Regions from separate parts of the Thalassotalea montiporae genome, predicted to be linked through region 1. Evidence: predicted binding sites of a transcription regulator. Region 1 holds the regulator's gene; each other region holds the start of a gene.
What was found. The regulator sigma-54, encoded in region 1, starts transcription at its own class of promoters, with help from an activator protein. The targets are predictions, from matches to a motif close to GTTGGCACGNNNNTNGNNT.
Positions count from the first base shown of each region.

Region 1 (4,490 bases):
CCGCAAGCAACATGATTGCCATGATGCTGCTCGCATCAGCGCTATTGCCATCTAACGCTAAAGTAATTTGTGCACTAAATTGTTGGCTTAATTGTGCAAGCTTAGTGGCAGCACGGGCGTGTAATCCCAGTTTATTAATGATTTCAATATCTTTGGAAACGCTTGCCATGTGACTTCCCAATGTAAAACTAGGCTAAATTTAGGTGCTCTTGATGTCGATATCGCGATGACGCGATTGCACATCTTCACGTTCTTTGCGAAAGTTACCAGCAAGTAATTCAGCAATATAGACTGAACGATGTTTACCACCAGTACAACCAATCGCTATTGTCACATAACTACGGTTATTTCGCTCTAGGTGCGGCAACCAAGTCATTAAAAAACTATTAATTTGCCAAACAAACTTAGTGACAATCGGCTGGCTGGCGAGAAAGTCACGGACGGGTTGATCTAAGCCAGTTTGCGATTTTAACTCTTTGTCCCAGAATGGGTTAGGTAGAAATCGTGCATCAAACACGTAATCAGCATCTGCAGGAATACCGTGTTTAAAGCCAAAGGATTCAAACACTAGCACCATAGCCCCTGTTTTCTTACCGAGTATACGTTCACGTACGAGATCGGCTAACTGGTGTGGCGAGAGCTGGCTAGTATTCATATATAAATCAGCGCGAGTTGAAACAGGCTCAAGCAGTTTTTTCTCTAATTCTAGCGCTTGATCAAGTGCAATATTTTGTCTGATCAGTGGATGCAAGCGGCGTGTTTCACTAAAACGCCGGATCAGGTCGTTATCGTTCGCATCAAGATACAGAATGGTCAGCTCTACGGCAGCAGGCAGATAATCAAGAATCTCATGAACGTCTTTGGGCTCAGCAGGCAAATTACGTACATCGAGCGATACACCAACGTTTTCGTATTCGTTAATTACTGTATGGGTAAGCGCGGGTAGCAAGTTTACTGGAATATTATCAACGCAGTAGTATCCTAAATCTTCTAAAACTCTGAGCGCAACTGATTTGCCAGAGCCTGAACGACCACTGACGATAATAAGTTTCATAGTGTGCTTACCGTTATTCCGCTTGGTTAATCAACTCGTAAAGCTCATGATTACTAGTACATTTACGAATTTTTTTATTGATTTGTTTGTTGCTCAGCAGCTTAGCAATACTTTGCAGTGTGGATAAGTGATCTTTACAACAGTCTTCAGGCACAAATAACGCCACGAAGATATCAACAGCGCGGTTATCAATCGCATCAAACGCCACTGGCTGTTCAGTGGTCATCAGTACTGCCACAACTTGATTCGTGCCAGTAAGGCGACCGTGTGGTATTGCAATACCATTGCCAATGCCTGTGCTGCCCATTTTTTCACGAGCCAGCAAACTTTGCAGCAATTCAAATGTTGAGTGTTCAGGAATGTGACTAGTTGCAATACTGCAAATTTGCTCGAGGATTTTCTTTTTGCTTGACAGTGGGACTGCACAGGATGTGCAGTCCTCGGTTAGTATATCTTGCAGCTTCATAGTTTAATGCTGAGTAATTTTACCTTTGTATTTAAGGATTTGGCGGTCAAGTTTATCAATGAGCGAGTCAATTGATGCGTACATGTCTTGATTTTGTGCTGAGGCGTGAACCTCTGTGCCGTTGAGGTGAACTGTCGCCTCGGCTTTTTGGTTTAATTTTTCTACGGTAAGAACGACGTATACATTGTTGATGTGATCGAAATGTCGCTCCAGCTTTGCAAACTTAGTGTTAACGAAATCGCGTAATGAATCTGTCACTTCTACGTGGTGGCCTGATAAATTAATTTGCATAAGCTTTATTCCTCATTGCTTGAATACTTAAAGTAGACTTTTTCTTTGATTTGACGGTGGAATAGATAAGGACTCTCGGTACTTAGCTATTGTCCGTCGCGCAACATTAATCCCTTGCTCTGCTAATAGTTCCGCCATTTTGCTATCACTTAATGGTTTCGATGGAGTTTCTGCTGAGACAAGCTTTTTAATTAATGCTCTGATAGCAGTAGATGAACATTCCCCCCCATTTTCCGTACTAACATGACTAGAAAAGAAGTACTTTAATTCGAAAATACCTCTAGGCGTGTGCATGAACTTTTGCGTGGTTACACGCGATATGGTTGACTCATGCATATCAACCGCTTCTGCGATGTCGTTTAACACCATCGGGCGCATCGCTTCTGGCCCGTATTCAAAAAAGCCTTGCTGACGCTGAACAATACAGTTTGACACTTTCAGCAGCGTTTCGTTGCGGCTTTCTAAACTTTTAATGAACCATTTGGCTTCTTGCAGGTTTGAACGGATAAACTGATTATCGTCCGATGACTTCATACTTTTGGTCATCGCTGCGTATTGCTGATTAATTGATAATCTTGGTGCTGTACTTGGATTAAGCTCAACCACCCAGCGACCATTTTTCTTTTCCACAGAAACATCTGGGATAACGTACTGATCATCACCTTGCACTACCGCATCACCAGGTCTTGGGTTTAATGATTGGATCAGGCGCAGTGCCTCGCGCAGCTGGTCTTCCTTGAGCTTGGTTTTTCGCATTATTTGACGATAGTCACGATTACCCAATAAATCAATGTGCTCGCTAATGATCAGCTTACTTTCTGCTAAATACGGTGTGTCGTTATCAAACTGATTCAATTGAATCAATAAACATTCAGGAATAGAGCGCGCTGCCACCCCAATAGGATCGAACATATTAATACGCTTTAATACCGCTTCAACTTCATCAAGTTCAACTTCTTCAAGACCTAGACTTTCCAAAATATCTTCGGCAGAAACAGTTAGGTAACCAGCATCGTCAACGGCATCGATAATTGCCATAGCAATGGCTTCATCGGTTTCACTAAAGGGTGTTAGCTCCATTTGCCAGCGCAAGTGGTCTTGAATAGAATCGGTGGTTTCACCTTGATAAACGTAGTCATCACTGCCTGCAGTGCCAATGCCTGAGCTACTTACACCTGCACTAAATGACTCATCCCAAGTGGTATCAATACTCAACTCTTCTGGAATGTCATTTTTTTCCATCGCCTCGGTAGTGCTGACTTCATCAGCGGTAGGCATAGCATCTTCAGAACCATCTGTTGTCACCTGCTCAGTCGTTGCCGTAGCAGAATAAGCATCGTCAATAGACTCGCTGTCACTACTTTCCGATGAGGCACTCGCCGACTCATCCACTTCAAGCAGTGGATTGCTTTCCAGCGCTTCTTGAATCTCTTGTTGAAGGTCTAATGTTGATAATTGTAGTAACTTGATAGCCTGCTGAAGTTGCGGCGTCATCGTAAGTTGCTGACCAATTTTTAACTGCAATGATGGACGCATTTAAGTCTAACGGTTTCCTTTTGTTGTGTTCTTTTATTCAAGTAAAACGCTAATGATTTAACTATAGCGTGAATTGCTCACCTAGGTATACATCTCTTACTTGCTGATTCGCCAAAATTTGTTCTGAATCACCTTCAGCGATTAATTCTCCGTGACTAACGATATATGCATGCTCACACACATCAAGTGTTTCGCGAACATTGTGGTCAGTGATCAAAACGCCAATGCCACGTTGCTTTAAATGCAAAATAATCTTTTTAATATCGCCAACTGAAATTGGGTCAACACCGGCAAAAGGTTCATCTAGCAAAATAAACAATGGGTCGGCTGCTAACGCTCTGGCAATCTCAACACGACGACGTTCACCACCCGATAAACTCATGCCCGTATTATCTCTTATATGGCCGATATTGAATTCTTCAATAAGCAATTCGAGTTTTTCTTCACGCTCAACTTCCGTTAAGTCTTTGCGTGTTTGCAAGATCGCCATGATGTTTTGATAAACCGTCAGTTTGCGAAAAATAGACGCTTCTTGCGGCAAATAGCCAATACCGCGACGCGCGCGCTCATGCATAGGCAACAAAGTTAAATCATCTGCCCCTAAAGTGATTTCACCGCTATCGTTCGGCACTAAGCCAACAATCATATAAAACGACGTGGTTTTACCCGCACCATTAGGGCCAAGTAAACCCACAATTTGTCCAGTACTGACCGACAAGCTGACATTTTTAACAACCTGTCGACCTTTATAAGCTTTTGCTAAGCCAGACGCGGTAAGTGTTACTTCTTGTGTCATCGGCTATTTATCACTTTTTGCTTTAGGTTTTAAAATGGTGGTTACCGACTGGTTACTGCCACCCTCTGCTTCCAATTGTTCAGTTAGCGTGTTGTATACGATTTTCTCACCGCTAACTTCACTACCAGCTTGCGTCAACAATGCATTGCCCGAGATGGTGATAGTGAACGTTAATGGTTCATATTTAATTTCATTGGCTTGCAAACGAATCTTACTGCCATCTTCAAGCAGTTGTTCAAATGTTGCTGGTTGCCCTTTAGCAACATAGGTTTGCACGTCTTGATCTTTTTGACTAAAAACTTGCACGAGGTCAGCTTTAATTTTCAATGAACCTTGTGAAATCACTA
Region 1 covers NZ_JBQRUO010000001.1:483,650-488,139, reverse strand. The annotation lists gene ACSLUR_RS02025 (HPr family phosphocarrier protein) at 1-169, opposite strand, end outside; gene rapZ (RNase adapter RapZ) at 200-1,054, opposite strand; gene ptsN (PTS IIA-like nitrogen regulatory protein PtsN) at 1,068-1,520, opposite strand; gene hpf (ribosome hibernation promoting factor) at 1,524-1,811, opposite strand; gene ACSLUR_RS02005 (RNA polymerase factor sigma-54) at 1,839-3,347, opposite strand; gene lptB (LPS export ABC transporter ATP-binding protein) at 3,409-4,143, opposite strand; gene lptA (lipopolysaccharide transport periplasmic protein LptA) at 4,147-4,490, opposite strand, start outside.

Region 2 (4,490 bases), 750 kb from region 1:
TAAGCGCTCTACGTGTGTTAAAGCTTCTTTAAATTGACCTGTACGATAATAAACCTCGACTAAAAACGCAATCGTATCAACGTTATTTGGCGAGGTTGTCAGCAATTTAAGTGCTGTTGTAATTGCAAGTTGCGGTTGATTGGTGTCACGGGCTAATTTGGCTTTTAACAGGAGTAATGCTGAGCCTCCGTGACCTTGTTCAGTCAATGAATTAACTATCCTCAAAGCTTCACTGTGTTCATTTGTTGCTGCTAAAGCGCTTGCGAGATTAAACTTAGTCGCATAATGCTCAGGCGTGCTATCAAGCACTTGTGTAAACAGCGATACTGCTTGGTCTGGTCTACCGGCTTTTAGTAAGGTGACAGCTTTAAAATTAATAAAGTCGATGTTTTCTGAGCTTATTGCAAGCAAACTATCTGCTACTTCGAGTGCTTGTTTAAAGTTACCCATTTCCAACGAAATAAGCCCCTTTGTAAGGGTGTAACTTGCACTCGGTGCATTTGGCTGTCGGCTATTAAGCAATGTCATCGCTTCTTCGTAGCGCTTACTTTTAGCAAGGTAATTAGCTTGGGCGATAAGAATTTGGCTGTTGTCTTTGAATGTACTCGACAAGCTTTCAAGGACACTTTTAGCTTTGTATATTTTATTGGTACTTAAGTACACTTTAAACAGCTTTAATGATAAGCCTAAATCTTTTAGTACAACTTTTTCATTGCGCTCTAATAGCTCTTGAGCCTTGTCGACTTTACCTAGCTGCAGATATATCGCACTTAGCATATTAAGCCCAGCAACGTCATTAGGTTGGTAACTAGTGTAGAAAGCGAGCTCATTTTGTGCGAGCTCCAAGTTACCTTGCATAAGAGCCGCAGCCCCTGAAATATAAGCTAAAGATGCATTACTGCTTTTTTGTGCTTCTGTTAGTAAAGACAGCTTTGCGCTGATATCTTCAAGTACTTGTTGTGCTTCATCGAGTTGATTAGTACGCGTTAACAGCTGGCTTTTCAATAAGCGGGCATAGGGGTCATTCGGTGTAAGCTCGATAATGGTTTCAACTAACTTTAATGCTTTTTCGTGTTGCTTTTCATCGGTGTATTTGTGCGCTAATGCGCGCATTACGATAGGGTCGTCAGGAGCCAACTGATGTGCTCTTTCTAAATTTTCTAACGCCTCGCGTGTATTACCTTTAGCTGTAAAATAATCAGCTCTAAGCTTCCATGTTTTATTATTCTCAGGAACAAGCGTTGTTAGTAGCGTGATATACTGCCAAGCTTGCTCAAATGAGCGCTCGGCAATGAAAAAATTAGCAAGAGAACTAATTACGCCTATATCTTTGGGGCTTAGCTTTTCAGCCTGCTTTAGTGCTCCTAATGCTTGCTCATATTTTTCTAACGCAATGAATGCATTACTTTTAACTTGCAAAGTAGCGACTTGATTTTTTTTGTTTAATGTAAGGCTACCTAATAAATCAATTAGCTCTTGGTTTTTACCTAACAGTAACATTGCTCTTACTTGCTCAAAGATAAACTGGTTCGCGTCAGCACCCGCAGCAAGTGCGTCATTAAATTCTTGAATACCTTCTAAATATAACCCCTTGCGCAAGAGTACTCTGCCCATAAGTACTTTGGCTGGCAAATTTTCACCATTATTATTTAGCGTGTTTTTTAAGTGGATGTATGCCGCTTCAATATCATCGACTTGATACGCGCTAATTGCTTTTTCAAGATCGTTTGATGCAAGTATTGAAAAACTAGCAAGCAAAGGTAATAGAGCAAAACTTCGGAGCATGGGATAACCTAACAATAAACAGCTAACTTAATATTAGTATGTGTGATTCTAACTTAAAATAAAAAAAGATGGCGTTAGCCATCTTTTGTCAAAGCATCAACCCAACGAGTTACACTGAGTTATATCTGCATTTATTTATTAATTTTTCTTCTGGCTAAAGCAACTAGCGCAACTATCATCAAAGCAAGTGGTGCTGGCTCAGGAATAGAGGTGCCTGGTTTGTTTGGTTTGGTTGTAGTAAAACCAAGGCTAGCTAATTTGAAACCATCATTACTTTCTAAGCTAGCATCACCACCAAAATGATGATTAAATGCACCTACGATCCACCTTGTTGAGCTGGCAGAGCTCAAATCTTCACCAGCTTCAGAAGTGAATGAGTTAACATAATAGCTGCCACTATTTCCCATAAATTGACCGTAGCCTGAACTTAACGAAAAGTTATTGTCTACCTGACTCCACGTTTTATCGGCTAAATCTCCTGTTGTAACTGCCGCCACAGATACCTGAGTTGAACTTGCACCATACTGCAAGTAGCCTGAAGTAATTGAATTCAACGTAACGCTCAAATCACCAAAATCAAGCAAGAAGAAATCGTAATCACGCTCGTTTGGATTGGATTGATAGTTATCGGCGGTGTGGCCATCCCCAGAAGTGTCATTAGAAATACCTAAGCCTCCTGGATAGTCACCAATTTCTGCAGCCTCTATCAGTAAATCAGTGGAAGAGCCATCAGCACTTTTTGTATCAGCCCATGCAGTAATTGTTAGTGTTTGAGTTTCACCATTAGCACTAAAATTCTTGGTAAAGCTATTGCCAAAACCCGAACCATTTTGTGTTGCGTTCTCAACGTTCAATGTTAATGTGCTCGCATTAGCGAACGAACTAGCTACGACAACTAGTCCTGAAAGTATCCATTTACTTGGCTTTAGAAACATACTGAACTCCGTATTCAGAAAACTTTATTTAGTTTTAATTAGCGCCGTTAATTTTTTGTTTAATGCAATTAATATGCAAATTATAAAAAATCTATATTTTACATAAGTCTATGTTTGCTTGTTAGCTAGCCACAGCATTAATTGTAAAGCACTTTGACACATAGTATGACAATTGCTTTGGCAACTAATGACGTAATATTAACATTGTTGTGACATTGTTTTAATAGAGAGAACTTACGATTTTTCATAAATTGTTTGTTATATGCATTTTCAATTATTTGGACGATCAATTTTATTATTGAAAAATACTTAATCCAGAAACACCTGATACAAGCCTATTTCGTGAAAACTGGTTTCCCAGCCACCCAAGTTGCAAGCACTTTGTTTTGCCAAATCGTACTAGGTTCCTGAGCAAACAAATCTTCTTTGATGAGAATAAAGTCAGCTTGTTTACCAGCTTCCAAGCTACCTAGCATAACTTCTTGATGGCCAGCATAAGCGGCGTCAATCGTGAAACTTTTTAGGGTTTCTACCGTGGTTAGAGCCTCTTCCGAAATCCAGCCTCCTAACGGTTGGTTGTTTCTGTCTTGACGAGTAATTGATGCGTGAAGGCCATAAAATGGATTGGTTGGCTCTACGGGGAAATCTGAGCCATTGGCAATACGAGCACCAGCGTTAAGTAAGCTGCGCCAAGCATAGGCACCTTTGAGTCGTTCTTTGCCTATTCTGTCTTGCGCCATATTTTTATCGCTGGTCGCATGAGTGGCTTGAATAGACGCAATAACATTTAGCTTCGCAAATTTTGGAATATCATCGAGTCGAAGTACTTGTGCATGTTCAATGCGATGACGCATTTTCTGGCTGCCGGATTGCTCAATCAGTTTGGCATAGTGATCAAAGGTTAAGGTATTGGCATGATCGCCGATCGCATGAGTATTTACCTGATAGCCTTTAGCCATAGCTGTGCGAATATAGTGTGCTAAATCTGTATCTTTATGCAGTAATATCCCTTTAGTTCCCGGTTGATCAGAGTAGTCTTCATGCAATGCTGCACCGCGACTCCCCAATGCACCATCAGATTGTATTTTTACGCTATTAAATTGAAAGAAATGATCGTCTGAGGCGTATTGGCCGTCACCCAGCTTTTGTTGCCAGCCAGGGCTTGGTAGGTAGAGCATGGCATTTACGCGAATGGGCATTTGTTTATTGTTTGCTAACTCTTGATAAAGCTCAATGTGCTCTGCGGTCACGCCTGCATCATGAACACTGGTCAAGCCAACTTTTGCTAGTGCCTTCATGGCTTTGACTAGAACACGCTTTTGCTCTGCTTTAGACAGGGGCGGAATTTTTTCTGTGATCAAATTCATCGCGTAATCAATGAATATACCTGTTGGCTTGCCTTGGCTATCTTTAATAATTTCGCCACCAACAGGGGCTTTAGTCTCTTTGGTAATACCAGCGAGTGCCATTGCTTTGCTGTTAGCCCAGCCAGCATGACCGTCGACACGACCTAAGAATACCGGAGTGTCTGGAAATAGCTTATCGAGTGATGCAGCCGTTGGAAATTGATCAACTGGCCATTGTACTTGGTTCCAGCCTCGCCCTTGTATCCAACGCTGTTCAGGATTTTTATCACGATACGCTTTAACGCGCGCAACAGCTTCTTGTTCACTTTTGGAATTGACCAAGTCCACTTGCATTAGGCTTAAGCCGTAATTTAAGACATGACCATGGGCGTCAATTAAGCCCGGCAATAGTGTATTTCCTTGC
Region 2 covers NZ_JBQRUO010000001.1:1,232,906-1,237,395, forward strand. The annotation lists gene prsT (XrtA/PEP-CTERM system TPR-repeat protein PrsT) at 1-1,785, opposite strand, end outside; gene xdp1 (exosortase-dependent surface protein XDP1) at 1,917-2,720, opposite strand; gene ACSLUR_RS05340 (amidohydrolase) at 3,056-4,490, opposite strand, start outside.
Region 2: the regulator sigma-54 is predicted to act here: its motif matches at 2,783-2,801, upstream of xdp1 (exosortase-dependent surface protein XDP1).

Region 3 (4,490 bases), on a different contig from region 1:
TGTGCTAATGAGCATTCTTAATCATCAGCGCAATATGGCAGCCTATTGGCAAGCTCAACAGGCACAAGACTGGATATTCAAGCGTCGTAAACAAGGTAACAAAGTTACCATTCTAGGGGCTGGTGAAATAGGCTTAGTGGTTGCACGTAAACTCCACCTAAACGGCTACCAGGTCAGTACTTGGAGTCAGACACTTAAATCTGCTGACTATATTGCGCAAAGCTTTGTAGGAGAAAATCAACTTGTCGACAGTGTGCAACAGGCGCACTTTGTCGTGTCGATATTACCAGCGACTAATCAAACCAATGATCTCATTGATGAGCGCGTTTTGTGTGCAATGCCTAAAGATGGGTATTTAATCAATGTTGGTAGAGGTAATGCAGTAGATGAACAAGCCCTTGTTAAAGCGCTAGAGGGTAACGTGATTGCAGGTGCAGCGCTTGATGTATTTAGACAAGAGCCATTACCTAGTCATCATCCATTCTGGAATTTACCGCAGTTAACGGTAACCCCCCATGTTTCAGCGATTACGGATCAACAACAGGTGGTTGAGCAAATAGCTGAAAATTATCAACGTTTTGTTCAAAATAAAGCGCTTATTAATCAAGTCGATGTTAATAAAGGCTATTAATTTGAGCTGCGCAAATAAATGATTGAAATGTCGATTATATTCAGATAAGTTTTTAGGGTTATTAAGTAATAACAATAATAAACAACTTAGTAAGTAGGTTTGCGTATGAATAAACCAACCTCCAAAGGATTTAAGCTTACTACTGTTATTGCTGCTGTTTTTGTATTGGCAGTGTCGGCAGTATTAAGTAACTCATCGGTTGCCGATGATATGGACGTCGTAATAGAACAATCAGAATGAGTGGTCGATTGTTATATTAAAAAGCCCCATTATTTGGGGCTTTTTAATTTATCTATGTCAATAATTTGTCTAATGGAAAATGTTCAATTAGAGGCTAGGTACTTGAACATTCAAGCGAGGCATCTACTTTTGGCTCACGCTCGCTGCGTTTTAATAAGTAAAAGGCATTAATAGCAACAATAATTACATTTGATACCATGCCTTGTGCTACATCAATATGCGTATAATAAACGCCCATCAACACACACCCAACCAAGGTTGCCAGTCTTAGCATTAATATATCTTTGATAAAAAAAGCACCGATACATAAGGCCAGCCCAATCCAGCTAAGTGCGTCAAAGAATAGTGGGTTCATTAGTGTGTGTTACTCCGTTGGTAAATGTTAATTAAAAGTAGCCGCTAAAAGTTGCTCTAGTGGCTTAATTGCGACGCGCATTATCCAGATCGTTTGGTGATAAAACAAACAAATAAAATTGCCTGTGTCGGATTAGAAAAACTAATGTAATTAAGAGATAACTCTAAATGTATTCACCTTGTAACAAAGTGAAATTAAAGTTTTAACTCTATTTGTTTTTAATCATACTGTTTTAACTGGCTTTTATTGATATTTTAAGAGCCAGATATAAGGGCTTATCAGCAAAGCATTTACGCCATTGAAGTGCGTACAATTGCGTTAATAAAATTAGGTTTACTTGGAAAACTCAATAAACAAGAGAAAAACTTGAAGTGGCGTCTCTGGCAGGAGTCGAACCTGCGACCCTTCGCTTAGGAGGCGAATGCTCTATCCAACTGAGCTACAGAGACAGCTCAGTTGAATTTAAACTGTTTATCAATAGTTTACAATGACTAAAACAACTCAATAGGGCAGTGATGGTATTCTGTATTTGCTTTAGGGATCTTGTTTCACGGCGAGATCATTGATTTGAATATTGCCAAGCAAGTTTTGATTAGTGGTTTTTGCGACAGCGCTATCTTGAAATACTTCGCTTACAGTCACCATGTGGCTACTGACATTATACCCCGTGTACATTTTTCCTTGATCGCTTGTGAAACTGTTTAAATGCAGTAAGGAAAATTTATCGCCTAACTTAACGCCTTGGCGTTTGCCCACATTAACAATAACTTCATTACCTTCAACTCTGACAATTCTTGCCCTTGTTTGCTGGCACATTAGGCTTTCATCAATATCAAGTAAGGCGTCATCAAGTGTGCGGTCTAGCATACGGCCGTAGGCGCTTTGCCAAAACGATTGGCCGTTTAGGTCGATCGTTTCTCGCTTACCAAAAGTCCAAGGAGCTTTATTCTGGTAATGGCTATTCCATAATAGTTCACCATTATCAGTACTATATATGTAGAAGGCGGTATCAAAGTGGCGATCGAAGTTATCTTCTTGCCAGAACTGCCATTGGTTTAGTACCTCTCCATCAAACGAAACGTCAGTAACTTCTGTAAAGAGAACAAACTGTGTGTCAAAGCGTTGACCTAATTCAACTGCTAAGTATTTTATTTTTTCTTGGTCAAAGCTACGGTTATAGCGACTAAAAGGGATGCTGCTCTTGTTGGCTAGTTTAATATCAATGTAGCGACTTTTCTCACCAAGCTTGTCAGCAAAGCGAGCAACGAGTTTCTTGTCTAAATTATAAATTTTGCCAATATTTGCTTGTTCACGATGAAGCAGTTGGGCTTTAGTTACTAGCATCGACTTTTTGAAGTCGGCGGCAAAGCATTGCTGCTCTTGTGGAAAAATATCTGCGCGAATCGTTACTTTAAGCATGTCTCCTTGGTAGCTTTCGTCGATTAACTCAATTGAATTCACTGTGCCACTAGCACGAATACTTAGTTCGTCTTGAGTAAGCAAACCGTTGATAACCCGCTGTGCACTGCTCACTGAGGCTCCGGCAACAAGTAATGCTTTTTTTAATGCGTTTTCCATTGCTTCTGTTCGCGCAGTCTCGCGATCATTATTTAAGATGTATGCACTGCCTTGTGATTCATACCACTGAGCAGAGCTCACAAATGAAATTAATATTGATGTGAATAATGCTAAAATTCGCATAACAAGCAATCCAATTGATTGGTGTCCACAATGTCTTGGCATTAAGGTTGCGTTTAATCTTGTGAACACTAAATTAATAACTAGCTAACTAAGTATCACCATCGGCTTAGTAAGCGTCATAAAGCAGACGCTTGTGTTAGCCAATAGCTTACAATTAACTAAGAGTAAGCATGAACTATGCCTGTTCAACCTATCCTAGCAATAATTATTTATTGTTGGCGCGTTTCCTGCATTATTCAAAGCCAAGAAGTCAACGTTAAACTTGTAGTAATAATTGAGGTGTCTCAATGAAAAATTGGCTATTAGCAGCCTGTATTCCTTTACTGGCCTCGTGCTCAATGAATAGTGAGCAAGATTTTTACAGTGTCAGCCATCAGAAAATGGATGAGATAGACAGTTTTGATCTACCCAAGCATGCCATTAATGATGTGGTGAGAGGGCTGGCGTATCAAATGCTGGAGCATAGCTCCTTTGTTTCACCAAAAACTCCAATCGCAGTTACTTCATTTGTTAATTTGGAAGACTTAGAGTCGACTAACTGGCTGGGTAATCAACTATCAGAGAACTTCGTTCATGAGCTGCAACGCCATGGCATGGTAGTGATTGATTACAAAACAACAGGACATATCCGAGTAACAAAAGATGGCGATTATGTTTTTAGTCGCGACTGGAAAGAGTTACCAGAGCGACAAATTATTGACTACGTAGTGACCGGAACCATGATGGAGCAAGAAACGGGTATATTAGTTAATGCTCGAATGATCGGAATGCAATCTCGTGTCGTTGTCGCCAGTGCTCAATCATTTATACCAAAATGGGTGATCGGTGATGAAGTTTATCGCGATGAAAATGTGCGGTTGAAAGATGGCATGATAATTCGCACCAGTGAGAACTTGGCTGAAGAGGCCCGCGCTGTTCGAATACAGCAATAGATAGTGGCAGGGTGAGATAATGAAACTTATCAATATTGCGTTGGCGCTAGTTGTAGCTGTTACCGTTTCTGCTTGTACATCTATTTATGATAAGCATGTGCAGTGGCAACCAGTGAAGCCAGAGGTCTTTCCTGTTGTCACCGCTGTTGGCTATGCGCCAATCAGTTTGCAAAAGTCAGAGCATGAAACACAACGTATGCTAATGGCAATTAAAGCATCAAAACTTGCCGCTTATGCGGAATTAGCTGAACAGGTATATGGTCAACAAGTTGCCTCTAATATGACTATGGGTGACTTACTTATCGAAAATCATCAACTCAAAGCGTCAGTTCATGGTGTTATTCGGGGGGCTAAAGTGATAAAGAGTTATCCTGTGGGTGATACGTACGCAACTGAGTTAAGTATCGACTTTAAAGATGTTTATGAGATATATATAGCATCTACGAGAAAACAAGAAATAAAAGACGTTATCTATTACTAGTATCGACACTTTATTATAAAAAAGCCGTATTAACCTTTATCTGTGTTAATACGGCTTTTTTACATCTAATTTTACTGGTTTACCACAAAATCAATCAATAATTGCGCGCTTTGCGTGAAATTAAACCGAACAAATAAAAATATCAAAAAA
Region 3 covers NZ_JBQRUO010000006.1:239,345-243,834, forward strand. The annotation lists gene ACSLUR_RS16315 (NAD(P)-dependent oxidoreductase) at 1-631, shown strand, start outside; gene ACSLUR_RS16320 (hypothetical protein) at 737-871, shown strand; gene ACSLUR_RS16325 (hypothetical protein) at 966-1,226, opposite strand; tRNA gene ACSLUR_RS16330 (tRNA-Arg) at 1,599-1,675, opposite strand; gene ACSLUR_RS16335 (flagella assembly protein FlgT) at 1,761-2,927, opposite strand; gene ACSLUR_RS16340 (FlgO family outer membrane protein) at 3,215-3,859, shown strand; gene ACSLUR_RS16345 (LPP20 family lipoprotein) at 3,879-4,340, shown strand.
Region 3: the regulator sigma-54 is predicted to act here: its motif matches at 3,142-3,160, upstream of ACSLUR_RS16340 (FlgO family outer membrane protein).